Regions from separate parts of the Pseudomonas sp. DC3200b2 genome, predicted to be linked through region 2. Evidence: riboswitches for the same ligand, from Rfam matches in the RefSeq annotation. Region 2 holds a riboswitch; the other holds the start of a gene.
What was found. A riboswitch is a leader RNA that binds a small molecule or an ion and turns the genes downstream of it on or off. The one in region 2 is predicted to bind cobalamin.
Positions count from the first base shown of each region.

Region 1: another riboswitch for cobalamin. It lies ahead of cobO (cob(I)yrinic acid a,c-diamide adenosyltransferase); the one in region 2 lies ahead of cobW (cobalamin biosynthesis protein CobW).

Region 1 covers NZ_JAFCTA010000001.1:1,082,370-1,089,037, reverse strand. Annotated here, with positions in the region: gene cobD (threonine-phosphate decarboxylase CobD) at 1-394, opposite strand, end outside; gene cbiB (adenosylcobinamide-phosphate synthase CbiB) at 387-1,295, opposite strand; gene bluB (5,6-dimethylbenzimidazole synthase) at 1,292-1,945, opposite strand; gene ACP691_RS05245 (cobyrinate a,c-diamide synthase) at 1,945-3,258, opposite strand; gene cobO (cob(I)yrinic acid a,c-diamide adenosyltransferase) at 3,255-3,866, opposite strand; cobalamin riboswitch at 3,986-4,182, opposite strand; gene ACP691_RS05235 (PQQ-dependent sugar dehydrogenase) at 4,278-5,588, shown strand; gene ACP691_RS05230 (C40 family peptidase) at 5,647-6,198, opposite strand; gene ACP691_RS05225 (C40 family peptidase) at 6,318-6,668, opposite strand, start outside.
Region 2 covers NZ_JAFCTA010000002.1:357,741-364,408, forward strand. Annotated here, with positions in the region: gene ACP691_RS07410 (efflux RND transporter permease subunit) at 1-270, opposite strand, end outside; gene mexE (multidrug efflux RND transporter periplasmic adaptor subunit MexE) at 283-1,533, opposite strand; cobalamin riboswitch at 1,732-1,937, shown strand; gene cobW (cobalamin biosynthesis protein CobW) at 2,027-3,091, shown strand; gene cobN (cobaltochelatase subunit CobN) at 3,097-6,668, shown strand, end outside.

The DNA of each region.
Region 1 (6,668 bases), on a different contig from region 2:
TGACCACCACCAGCACGTCGAGCCCGTCGAGATAGTGGTCGACCTCGCCTTCGGCCAGCTCCCGCACCACGTGGCCGCCACGGCGCCAGGCCTCGGCATGCTCGGCGTAGGTGGGCCCGAGCACACCCACCTTGCCGCCGCGCCTGAGCCTGGGAAGCATCTGGATCGCGGCCTGGGAGCCGGCCACGGGCAAGGCCTGTCCCGCGCCATAGTACTGGCAGGCGGCCACTTCGAGGCCATCGTCCGCCTCAGGCAAGCGGGCCCAGGCCTGGGCCGGGATCAAGGGCACTGCCCAGGGCCAGGGAGCGATCCCCGTGGACAGGTCCAGCCAGGCCCCTTCCTCGATACCGAAAGTCTTGGCGGCAGCGCGCAGCCGCCCTCCGTGTTCAAGCATACAGACTCGCCCCTGCGCAGATCAGCAACAACCATAGCCAAACGCCTCGCTGAACCAAAGCCCAGGCGCGCTCGATGCTTTCAGCGGTGGGCTGCGGCCCCTCGCCCAGGCGCGGCCGCTCATGCAACTCGCCGTGATAGGTGGCCGGGCCGCCCAGTTCCACGCCCAGGGCGCCCGCGCCGGCGGCCATCACAGGGCCAGCGTTGGGGCTGTCCCAGGCACCGGCCTGGCGCCGCCAGCAGCGCAGCGCGCCAGCAGTACGCCCCAGCAGGGCGTAGGTCAGGGCACACAACCGCGCCGGAATCAGGTTGAGCAGGTCGTCGATCCGCGCCGCCGCCCAACCGAAGCGCTCGAAACGTTCATTGCGATAGCCCCACATGGCGTCGAGGGTGTTAGCGAGGCGATAGAGGACCACACCCGGGACACCGGCGACCATGAACCAGAACAGCGCGGCGAACACCGCGTCGCTGCCGTTCTCCAAGGCCGACTCGGTAGCCGCCTTGGCTACGTCAGTGGCGTCCAAGGCGTCGGTTTGCCGGCTGACCAGGCGCCCGACGCAGTGCCGCGCGCGCTCCAGATCACCGCCACGCAGCGCCTGGGCCACAGGCTGCAAGTGCTCTCCCAGACTGCGCAACCCCAGGGCCCAGTACAGTGCCAGCACTTCCACCAGCCCGCCAATGATCGGCAGCCAGGACAGGAACGTCAGGACCAGCACCGGCGGCAGCACCGCCAGCAGCCAGGCAGTGACCCCATGGCTGCGCCAGCCGTGGCCGGCAAAATTGAAGCGTTGCTCCAGACGCTGGGCAAGCCGGCCGAAGCCCACCAGCGGGTGCCAGCGCCGCGGCTCGCCGAGCAGCGCATCCAATGCCACGCCCAGCACACAGGCCAGGGCCAGACTCATGGCGTGCCTCCCCAGCGGTCTTCGAATACCAGCTCTTCCAAGGGCCGCGCCTTGGCCCAGCCCTCCAAGGAGAGCATCGGCTCGCTGTAGAAATCGGTCACCGGCCCCAGGCACAGCACGGCCACGGGCCGGGCGCCGGGGGGAACCGCGAGCAATTGCCCGAGGCGATCGGGGTCGAACAGCGAAACCCAGCCCATGCCAAGGCCTTCGCCACGAGCCGCCAGCCAGAGGTTCTGCACCGCGCAGGCCAGGGAGGCAAGGTCCATCTCCGGAAGGGTGCGCCGGCCGAAGACATGGGCTTCACGACCCTCCATCAGCGAGACCACCAGCAGTTCGGCGCATTCCAGCACGCCCTCGACCTTGAGCTTCATGAACGTATCGGAGCGTTCGCCCAGGGCCTGCGCGGTACGCACGCGCTCTTCCTCGACCAGACGATGAATGTCCTGGCGCAGCGCCGGGGAGCGCACCCGGATAAAGCGCCACGGCTGCATCAGGCCGACGCTTGGCGCCTGGTGCGCCGCGGCCAGCAGCCGTTGCAAGGTGTGCGGATCGACTTCTCCACCGCTGAAATGACGCATGTCGCGGCGTTCGGCGATGGCGCGGTAGATGGCGGCTCGCTCGGCCTCGGCATAAGCGTGTTCGGTGACCACTAAGTACCCTCGGGCTTGAACAGAGCCGCGGTGGCGGCCAGGTTGGACGGGAAGTAGAAATGCACATAGGAGGCGGTGAGCCGACCGCTCTGGTAGACCGCTTCGGCACCCCGGCCGCCATTGGGGCTATGGCCACGGGCCACCGGCACCCATGGTGTATCGGTGAGTGAATGGTGATAGGTGTGGCCGCGCAAGCAGCCATGGCCCAGGTCCACCTCCTGCAACGCCAGGGCCGCCAGCCTTTTTTGCAAGCGGGCCTCGCCAGGCATCAACCCTAGCAGCGGGGCGCGTTCCCCGGCCACGTCAGTGAGGCCGTCGAGCAGATACAGCATGCCCCCGCATTCGGCCAATAGTGGCTTGCCTGCCTGGTGGTGAGCGCGGATGGCCGCCAGCATCGGCTGGTTCGCCGCAAGCTGGCGATGGTGAAGCTCGGGGTAGCCTCCGGGTAGGTAGAGACTGTCGCAGGCGGGCAGCGCGGCGTCAGCCAGCGGGGAGAAGAAGTGAAGCTCGGCGCCCATGGCCCGCATGGCATCCAGATTGCCGTTATAAAGGAAGGCGAAGGCCTCGTCCCGGGCCACCGCGATACGCACCCCGGCCAGGATGGGCTCGCTCAGGCTCGGCTGCGGCGCCTCGAAGCTGACAGGAAGCGGTAGCGCCTCGGCCTCTGCGCCCAGCACGCCAGCCAGTGCCTCGGCTGCCGCGTCCAGGCGTCGATCCAGGTCGTCCAGTTCACTGGCCTGGACCAGGCCAAGATGCCGACTGGGTAGGTTGATGGCCTGTTCGCGCGGCAAGCCGCCGAACCAGCGCAATCCTTCGGTCAGGCTGTCGCGCAGCAGTTGACCATGCCGTGGGCTGCCCACGCGGTTGGCGATCACACCGGCAAAGGGCAGTTCCGGGCGGTAACGCGCCAGGCCAAGGGCCAGGGCGCCAAACGTCTGCGCCATGGCGGTACCGTCGATCACCGCCAGCACCGGCACACCCAGGGCAATGGCCAGGTCAGCGCTGGACGGGGTGCCGTCGAACAACCCCATCACCCCTTCCACCAGGATCAGGTCCGCGCTTTCGGCGGCCTCCCACAGCAACCGCCGGCTCTCATGGGCGCCGACCATCCACAGGTCCAGCTGGTAGACAGGGGCGCCGCTGGCCCGCTCCAGGATCATCGGGTCGAGAAAGTCCGGCCCGCACTTGAACACCCGCACGCGGCGACCAAGATTGCGGTGCAAACGCGCCATGGCCGCGGTGACGGTAGTCTTGCCTTGACCGGAAGCGGGGGCGGCAATCAGTACCGCAGGGCATCGCCGTGCCTGGCTCACCATTCGATCCCTTTCTGCGCCTTGATGCCCGCCTGGAAAGCATGCTTGACCAAGCCCAGCTCGCTTACCGTATCGGCTATTTCCAACAGCTCCGGCCGCGCGGCGCGGCCCGTCACTATCACATGCTGCAGAGAGGGTCGGCCGCTCAGGTCGGCCAGTACCATGGGCAGGTCAAGGTAACCGTGCTTGAGGGCGATGTTGAGTTCGTCCAGCAGCACGAAATCCAGAGCCGGGTCCCGCAGCATGGTTCGCGCCACGTCCCAGGCCGCGGCCGCGGCGGCGATGTCACGCTGGCGATCCTGGGTTTCCCAGGTGAAGCCCTCGCCCATCACATGAAAGCTGACCTCTTCGGGGAAGCGGCGGAAAAACAGTTCTTCCCCGGTGGCCTGGCGACCCTTGATGAACTGCACCACGCCGCAACGCATGCCATGACCCAGCGCGCGGGCCAGCATGCCGAAGCCGGAACTGCTCTTGCCCTTGCCATTGCCAGTAAGCACCAGCAGCACGCCTCGCTCGTCCGGCGAGGCGGCGATACGGGCATCGATCACGGCTTTCTTGCGCACCATGCGCGCCTGGTGGCGCTCGTCGCGCCCGGTGGTATCGTTCATCGCTGCTCTCCGCTCGCTCGCGGGGGCGCACCAACGCCGCGCCTGCGCCGGGATCGGCGGGCACGCGAACGTCGATGCCGCTCTCACCCGCGCGGCGATCTCGTATGACAGGCGCAGGTCACGCCCATGGGTTTCAGGCCGGTCTCCGGGCTTATGAGTGGGCGCTGCCCAGCTTCAGCGCCTTCCCGGTTCCCCAGTGGCTTGTGCTCAAGCGTGACTCATCTACCGTTGCGGGGGCAGCGCCGGGTTCGCACCGGCTTCCCTGTTTCACCCGAGCGCCTGCGGCACGTCGGACACCTGAAACGATCGGCGAAGGGTAAGGGGTTGGCCCCACAGCGTCAATGCGGCATGTTGAACCTCCGCCGGCTCGCTGCCTCTACGGTACATACCGCTCGCCAGGAAGCTGATGCCATGCCCAAGTCCAGTCTCGCCCTTATCGCTCTGTTGGCCACCAGCATGGCCGCCTGCGGGGAAAGCGCCAAGCTGCAAGTATCCGACGGCACCGGTCCCTCGCCGAAACTGCCCGCGCCCAACAAGACCCTCGTGCCTACCGTCAACATCGCGCCCGCCGTGGGCTGGCCCGTCGGTGTCACTCCCAAGGCGGCGCCGGGCACCCAGGTGAAAGCGTTCGCCGAAGGCCTGGAGCATCCTCGCTGGCTTTATGTACTGCCCAACGGCGATGTACTGGTGGCGGAAACCAACTCCCCCGCCAAGCCGGACGACAGCAAGGGCATACGCGGCTGGGTGGCGGAAAAGGTCATGAGCCGGGCAGGCGCCGGCGTGCAGAGCCCCAATCGCATCACCCTGCTACGCGACCAGGACGGCGACGGGGTAGCGGAAACCCGGGAGACCTTCCTCAAGAACCTGAACTCACCCTTCGGCATGACGCTGGTAGGCCAGGATTTCTACGTGGCCGATACTGACAAGCTCCTGCGCTTCAAGTACCAGCCGGGCGCCACCCACCTCAGCGGCGACGGCGAAACGGTCACCGACCTCCCCGCCGGCAGCCTGAACCACCACTGGACCAAGAATGTAATCGCCAGCCCCGACGGCAGGAAGCTATACGTTACCGTGGGCTCCAACAGCAACGTGGGCGAGAACGGCATGGCCGCCGAAGAGGGCCGCGCCGCGATCTGGGAAGTGGATGCCGCCAGCGGCCAGAAGCGCCTGTTCGCCACCGGTCTGCGCAACCCCAATGGCCTGGCCTGGGAGCCGAAAACCGGCAAGCTGTGGACGGCGGTCAACGAGCGGGACGAGATCGGCAGTGACCTGGTGCCCGATTACATCACCTCGGTGAAGGATGGCGGCTTCTATGGCTGGCCCTACAGCTACTATGGCCAGCACGTGGACGTTCGGGTCGAGCCCGGCAATCCTGAGCTGGTACAGAAGGCCATCACCCCGGATTACGCGGTCGGGCCACACACCGCCTCCCTGGGCCTGGCCTTCGCCCAACCCAAGCAACTGCCCGCCCCCTTCGACCAAGGGGTGTTCATCGGCCAGCACGGCTCCTGGAACCGCGAGCCCCATAGCGGCTACAAGGTGATCTTCGTTCCCTTCGAGAATGGGATGCCCAAGGGGCAACCGCTGGACCTGCTGTCCGGCTTCCTCAATGACAAGGGCGAAGCCATGGGGCGCCCGGTCGGCGTGGTGGGCGATGACAAGGGCGGGGTGCTGGTGGCCGATGATGTAGGCAACAAAATCTGGCGGGTGACTCGCCAGTAGTGAACCGTGGCCCGGCGCGTGCCTCAAGCGCGCCGGCAGTTGTTCCCACCCGCTGGATTCAAGGCGCCGTTTGCGCCAGCCGTTCTGGCTGGATGACGCGCTTGGCGTCCAGATAGGCCTTTTGCCAATAAGGTTTGTCCAGGTAGTCCAGGCGCACCGTACCTCCGGTAGAAGGTGCGTGCACGAAGCGCCCTTCTCCCACGTAGATTCCGGCGTGACTCACCTGCCCGCCACCCTGGGTAGAAAAGAACACCAGGTCGCCGGAGCGAAGCGCGGCGCGGTCCACGCTGGGGGCATGCATGGCGATCAACTCCGCGGTGGTACGCGGCAAGGCTATCCCCGCCGCGTCTCGGTATACGAAGCCAATCAAGCCACTGCAGTCGAAGCCTGCCGCGGGGGTGTTGCCGCCCCAACGGTAGGGCGTGCCCACCAGGCCGATGGCCCGGAACAGCACGTCATCGGCCTTGATCGAAGAATAATCGCTCGGGTCGACCATCAGCGGACGGGGGGCCGCAGCCACAGGAACAGGCGCGGGCGGCGGCGGGGTTACGCAACCGGCAAGCACCACCAGCGGCAGCGCTGCCAGCACACGAAGGAAGAAGAAGGCCATGGACAGGGGTTCCGAGTTCGACTGCCGATGAAGATTAGCGTTTAACCCGCTGTTTTCCATAAAAAAGGGCAGCGAAAGCGTGACCGCTCGTCGCTACCCTTGTCAGGCGTTGCGCTGGTTTACTTGCGAGCCATCTCGCTGACAGGCGCCATGGCCAGCATGCGCTTGGCTTCGATATAGGTTTTGCTCCAGTAGCGGTCGCCCAGACTGTCGACCCGTACACCACCGCTGCGGCGGCTGCTGGAGTGAATGAACTGATCGCCGCCCAGGTAGATACCGGCGTGGCTGACCCGGCCCTTGCGCCCCGAGGTGCCGAAGAACAGCACATCGCCCGGCTTGAGGTTGCTACGGGCAACCAGCGGCGCCTTGACATTGATCATTTCGCGGCTGGAGCGCGGCAGGGTCATGCCCGCCTCCTCGCGGAACAGGAAGTTGATGAAGCCTGTGCAATCGAAGCCACTTTCAGTGGT
Region 2 (6,668 bases):
CAGCTTGCCATCGGCCGTGGCCTGGGAGGACATGTACAACATGTTCTCCACGCCGGTGATGGCCTGTTCCAGGGGCGCGGCCACCGTTTCGCCGATCACCTTGGGGTTGGCGCCAGGGAAGTTGGCGCGCACTACCACGGTGGGCGGCACCACCTCGGGGTATTCGCTGATGGGCAGCTGGAAGAGGGAAATGGCGCCGCCGATGAGGATCATCAGGGACAATACAGCCGCGAAAATCGGCCGTTTAATGAAAAAACCGGAAAATGTCATGGCTCAGGTCCTTCAGCCGCGTGGCGATGAATTGCCGGCCAGCTTGGGCTGGCCAGGCGCGCTTTGAGCACGGCCCGCCTGCTGGCTGGTCGCTTCGAGGGCGTGGCGTTGGCTGGCCAATGCCGCGAGGGTCTGTTCGCTGGCCATGGGCACGGCCTGCGGGTCGACGGTGCTGCCGGGGCGTACCCGCTGCAGACCGTTGACCACGATCCGGTCGCCCTTGGCCAGGCCGCTGCGCACGATGCGCAGCCCTTCGAGCTTGGGCCCCAGTTCCACCGTGCGGTACGTGGCCTTGTTGTCCTTGTCCATCACCAGCACGAACTTCTTGCCCAGGTCGGTGCCTACGGCCTCGTCCTTGATCAGCACAGCGTCGTAGACGCCGCTGCCCACCAGTTTGAGGCGTGCGTACAGCCCAGGGGTGTATTCGCCGTTGCGGTTGTCGAACACCGCCCGCCCGCGAATGGTGCCGGTCTGCGGGTTGACCTGGTTGTCGAGGAAGTTGAGCTGGCCCAGGTGGGTATTGCCGTCTTCGTTGGACAGGCCCATGTACACGGGGGCGGCGGTGCCGACGCTACCACTGCGGGTCAGCTGGCTGTATTTGAGAAAGGCACGCTCGTCCGCGTCAAAGTAGGCATATACCTTGTCCGTCGAGACCACCCGGGTCAGCAGGCTGCTGTCGGCGCTGACCAGGTTGCCCGCGGTGATCTCAGCGCGACCTACGCGACCGCTGATCGGCGAGGTGACCCGGGTGAAGCTCAGGTTCAGGCGCGCCAGATCCAGCTGTGCCTGGATGGCGGCAACGCCGGCCCGTGCCGCCAGCGCGGCGCTGTTACGCGAGTCGGCCAGCTCGGCGGAGATGGCGTTGGCGCTGCGCAACCGTTCGCCACGGCTGGCTTCGTTTTCACTGTTGGCGGCATTGGCGCGCGCTTGCTGCAGCTGTGCTTCCAGCCGATTGACTTCGGCCTGGAAGGGGCGTGGGTCGATCTGGAACAGCAGGTCACCCTTCTTCACCAGGGCGCCCTCGGTGAACGCCACCTGGTCGATCTGCCCGGACACCCGTGGCCGTACCAGCACGGTTTCCGGCGCCTCCAGGCGGCCGGTGAATTCATCCCACTCATTCACCGGCTGCTCCAATACCTGGGCCACGCTGACCTTCGGCGCCTGGGGCGCCAGGGCTGTGTCCGGCGCGCGGCCGCAGGCCACCAACACCGAAAGCGCCATCAGCGCCAATGAAAAACGCAAAGGTTTGAATGACTGCTCCATAGAACGCCCCGCCCATCTTGATTATCAGGAATGAACGGATTCTGGCGAGACGCGGGACCATCGACGAATCGAATGGTTCGAAGATGACTATCACTCTCAGTGATTGCGGGAATCGATTCTTTGGATCGCACAGGCGCCAGCCTTTCTCTCATCGAATGTATCTGGCGGCGCCTTGATTGACCTTGGGCCCGGCACTGCGTAGGCTTGCCACTTCGAGGTGCTCCCAGGCTGCCATGCCTGCGGGAGTTAAAATGGGAACGCGGTAACAGGCCGCGGCTGCCCCCGCAACTGTGAACGGTAATGCTTGCCATGGCCACTGCGCGCGAGTGCGGGAAGGCGGCGGGCCATCAGCCACGAATGCTGATGCCGTAAGCCAGGAAACCTGCCTCGTTCAGTCAGTTCCATTCAACCGGGCGGGGTGATCCGGTGCGAAGCCGCAACGGGTATCGCCCGTGCTGTACCGCGCCTGCCCGCCATAGTGCCAGGGGCACCCATGAAAACGCTCAGCAAGCTCCCAGTTACCATCGTCACCGGCTTTCTCGGTTCCGGCAAAACCACCTTGCTCCGGCATATCCTCGACAATGCTCAGGGCCGTCGCATCGCCGTGATCGTCAATGAATTCGGCGAGCTGGGCATCGACGGCGAGCTGCTGCGCCAGTGCAGCATCGGTTGCAGCGAGGAAGAAGCCGTGGGCCGGGTGTTCGAGCTGGCCAATGGTTGCCTGTGCTGCACGGTGCAGGAAGAATTCTTCCCGGTCATGCGCGAGCTGGTGGAGCGTCGGGGCACCCTGGACCACATTTTGATTGAAACCAGTGGCCTGGCCTTGCCCAAGCCGCTGGTGCAGGCTTTCCAATGGCCCGAAATCCGTAACGCCTGCACCGTGGACGCAGTGGTCACGGTGGTCGATGCCCCGGCGGTGGCCGCGGGCACTTTCGCCGCCTACCCGGAGGCAGTGGACGCTCAGCGACGCCAGGACCCGAACCTGGACCACGAGTCACCGCTGCACGAACTGTTCGAAGATCAACTGGCCAGCGCGGACCTTGTGGTGCTGAACAAGACCGACCTGATCGATTACGCGGGCCTGGAGGCGGTGCGCGCCCAGGTCAGCGCCGAGCTGCCGCCGGCGGTGAAGATCGTCGAAGCCCGCGCCGGCCAGCTTCCCCTGGGTGTGCTGCTCGGGCTTGGCGCTGAGGCCGAGGCTCATATCGACGGCCGTCAGACCCACCATGACCAGCACCATGAGGGCGAGGAGACGGACCATGACCACGATGCGTTCGATTCCGTCTGGGTCGAGCTCCCCGAGGCGTCCGAGGCTTCGCTGATGGCGGCATTGCAGGCCGTGGTGCAACGGCATGCCATCCTGCGGGTCAAGGGCTTCGCGGCCATCCCGGGCAAGCCGATGCGCCTGTTGCTGCAAGGCGTCGGTAGCCGCTTCGATCGCCACTTCGACCGCCCATGGCAGGGCAACGAGGCCAGGCTCACCCGCCTGGTGCTTATCGGACAGGATCTCGACGGCGCCACGGTGACCGCCGAACTGACCCGCGCCCTGCAAGGCTAGGCCGAATGCATCTGCTGCGTACCCAACCCGGAGGCTTCGTTCCGGACGACAGCATCGCCGACCTCGGGCAAACGCCGGCCGAGCTGGTGATCCTCTGCAGTGGCGATTCGCATCTGGCGCTGCTGGCCGAGGCCGCCCAGCGCTTGCCCGGGGATTTTCCAAGCCTGCGCCTGGCCAATCCCATGCAGGTGCAGAATCATGCCTCGGTAGATCTCTATGTCGATCAGGTGCTTCGTCATGCCAGGTTGATCGTGCTGTCGCTCCATGGGGGCGTGGGCTATTGGCGCTATGGTGTCGAGCAACTGAGCCGCCTGGTGGAGCAGGGCACGCGGGTAATAATGGTCCCCGGGGATGACCGGCCGGATCCGGAGCTGAGTGCGCTTGGCAGCGAGCCCGCCGAGGTCAGCGAGGCAGTCTGGCAGTATTTGCGCCAGGGCGGCATGGCCAACGCATCGGCGCTGTTCGGTTATATCGCCGCGACCTACTTCACTGGCCGCCTGGCCCAACCCTTGCCTTGGGCGCCACCGGCCGCCTTGCCACGGGTGAGCCTCTATCGGCCCGGACAAGGCGTGGTCAGCCTTGGCGCCTGGCAAGCGGTATGGACGGCAGGCGCCCCGGTGGTACCCCTGGTGTTCTATCGCTCGCACCTGCAGGCGGCCAATACCGGTTTCATCGATGCCTTCTGTGACCAGTTGGCCGCTGCCGGCTTGAACCCCTTGCCGGTGGCGGTCGCCAGCCTCAAGGAGGCAGGCTGCCTGGAACAACTGCAGGCCTGGATGGACGAGGTCGCGGCCGCGGCGGTGCTCAACACCACCGGCTTCGCCCTGGCCTCCCCGCAGGCCCCCCGGCAGCGTCCACTGCGCCGTGATATCCCGGTCATCCAGGCCATCTGTGCTCAGGATAATCAGCCCATGTGGGCGCAAAGCGCCCAGGGGCTCGGTCCCCGAGACCTGGCCATGCATGTGGCGCTACCGGAGTTGGACGGTCGAATCATCAGCCGCCCGATCAGCTTCAAGGACCTGGCCTGGCGCAGCGAGCGTAGCCAGAGCGATGTGGTATGCTATCGCGCCCATCCTGAGCGCATGGCCTTCGTGGCGCGCCTGGCTGCCAACTGGATCGCCCTGGCGCGCACTCCGGCTGCCGACAAGCGCGTCGCGCTGGTGCTGGCCAATTATCCGACCCGGGACGGACGTATCGGCAATGGTGTGGGCCTGGATACGCCAGCCGCCGCGTTGAACATTCTCCGAGGCATGGCGGCGGCCGGTTACCCGGTGTCCGGGCTTCCGGCCACCGGTACCGCACTGATCCAGGCCTTGCTCGGCAATGTCAGCAATGACCTGGATCAGCTCGACGCCCGGCCTTGTGCCCAGAGCCTGGCCCTCGATGCCTATCGGCTGGCCTTCGCTGCCCTGCCCGAGGCGTGCCGGGACGCCGTGACTCAGCGCTGGGGCGCGCCCGAACAAGACCCCATGTACCGAAGCGGACGCATGATGGTCGCCGGGCTGCGCTTCGGCGCTACCTTCGTCGGCATTCAACCGGCCCGGGGTTATCACCTGGACCCCAGCGCGGTCTACCACGACCCGGACCTGGTGCCCCCTCACGGTTACCTGGCCTTCTACTTCTGGCTGCGACAGGCCTACCGCGCCCATGCGGTCATTCATGTCGGCAAGCACGGGAACCTGGAATGGCTGCCCGGCAAGGGTGTCGGGTTGTCTGCCAGTTGCTGGCCCGACGCGCTGCTCGGGCCCATGCCTCATATCTACCCTTTCATCGTGAACGATCCCGGCGAAGGGGCCCAGGCCAAGCGGCGTACCCAGGCTGTGATCATCGATCATCTGATGCCGCCGCTGACCCGCGCGGAAACCTACGGCCCACTGCGTGACCTGGAGCGGCTCGCCGACGAATACTACGAAGCGCAACTGCTGGATCGGCGCCGGGCCCTGGCGTTGCAGAACGAGATACTGGCCCTGGTGCGCGCCACCGCCCTGGACCGAGAACTCGATCTGGAGGAAACCGCGCTCAAGGATGCCGACACCTGGCTGCCGCGGCTGGATACCTACCTCTGCGACCTGAAGGAATCCCAGATCCGCGACGGCCTGCATGTGTTCGGTGAGTCGCCGGCCGGCCAGCTGCGCCTGGATACCTTGGCGGCATTGCTGCGCGCGCCCCGCGGCAGCGGGGAAGGAACCGATGCCAGCTTGCCGCGGGCCTTGGCCGCCGCGCTGCGGCTGGGTTTCGACCCTCTCGATTGCAACTTCGGCGCACCCTGGACCGGGCCGCGTCCCGCATCCTTGGAGGCAGTGGACAATGGCCCCTGGCGGACCCAGGGCGACACCCGCGAGCGGCTGGAACGGCTTGGCGCCTCCATCATCGGGCAGGCGCTGGACGGCCATTGGGTTTGCCCGCCGGAGCCCTGCTGGCGACCGGTTGCGGACCTGGTGCATGCCTTGCTGCATCAGGTGGCGCCAGCATTGGACGCCTGTGGTCCTGCTGAAATGGACCATTTGCTGGCTGCCCTGGGCGGCCGTTTCGTGCCCCCAGGCCCCAGCGGCGCTCCGAGCCGTGGCCGCCTGGACGTGCTGCCTACAGGCCGTAACTTCTATAGCGTGGATGTACGCAACCTGCCCACCCCCACGGCGTGGCGACTGGGCTTCGCGTCCGCCAACCTGGTGCTGGAGCGGCACCTGCAGGACCATGGCGACCATCTACGCCACCTGGGGCTCTCGGTCTGGGGCACCGCCACCATGCGCACCGGTGGCGACGATATCGCCCAGGCCATGGCGTTGCTCGGGGTACGTCCCGTATGGGCAACCGGCAGCCAGCGGGTGGACGACTTCGAAATCCTCCCGCTGAGCCTGCTGGATCGGCCGCGGGTCGATGTGACCCTTCGTGTCTCGGGCTTTTTCCGTGACGCCTTCGGCAACCTGATCAAGTTGTTCGACGCGGCGGTACAGGCGGTTGCCGCTTTGGATGAACCTGAAGACCTCAACCCCCTGGCGGCGCGGGTGCGCAGCGAGCAGGCCAGGCTGGTCGCCGACGGGCTCGAACCTGAACAGGCCCGCCGCCAGGCAGGCTGGCGCATCTTCGGTGCCAAGCCCGGTGCTTATGGTGCCGGGGTGCAAGGCGTGGTCGAGAGCCGGCAGTGGACACAACGCCAGGACCTGGCCGAGGCCTATCTCAGTCATTCCGGCTATGCCTACGGCGGGGCCGATGATGGTGCGCCGGCCAGGGCCGAGCTGGCCGACCGCCTCGGCCGCCTGGAAGCGGTATTGCAGAACCAGGACAACCACGAACACGACCTGCTCGACTCCAATGACTATTACCAGTTTCACGGCGGCATGCTGGCAGCCGTCCATCAGCAGGCCGGCCGCGAGGCAGCCAGTTACCATGGGGATCACAGTCAAGTGGACGCGCCCCGTGTCAGCACGCTCAAGGAAGCCTTGAATCGCGTGGTGCGCGCCCGCGCCGTCAATCCCAAGTGGCTCGCCGGTGCCCGCCGCCATGGCTACAAAGGCGCCTTCGAGATGGCCGCTACCTTGGACAACCTCTTTGGCTTCGACGCTACCACCGGGCTGGT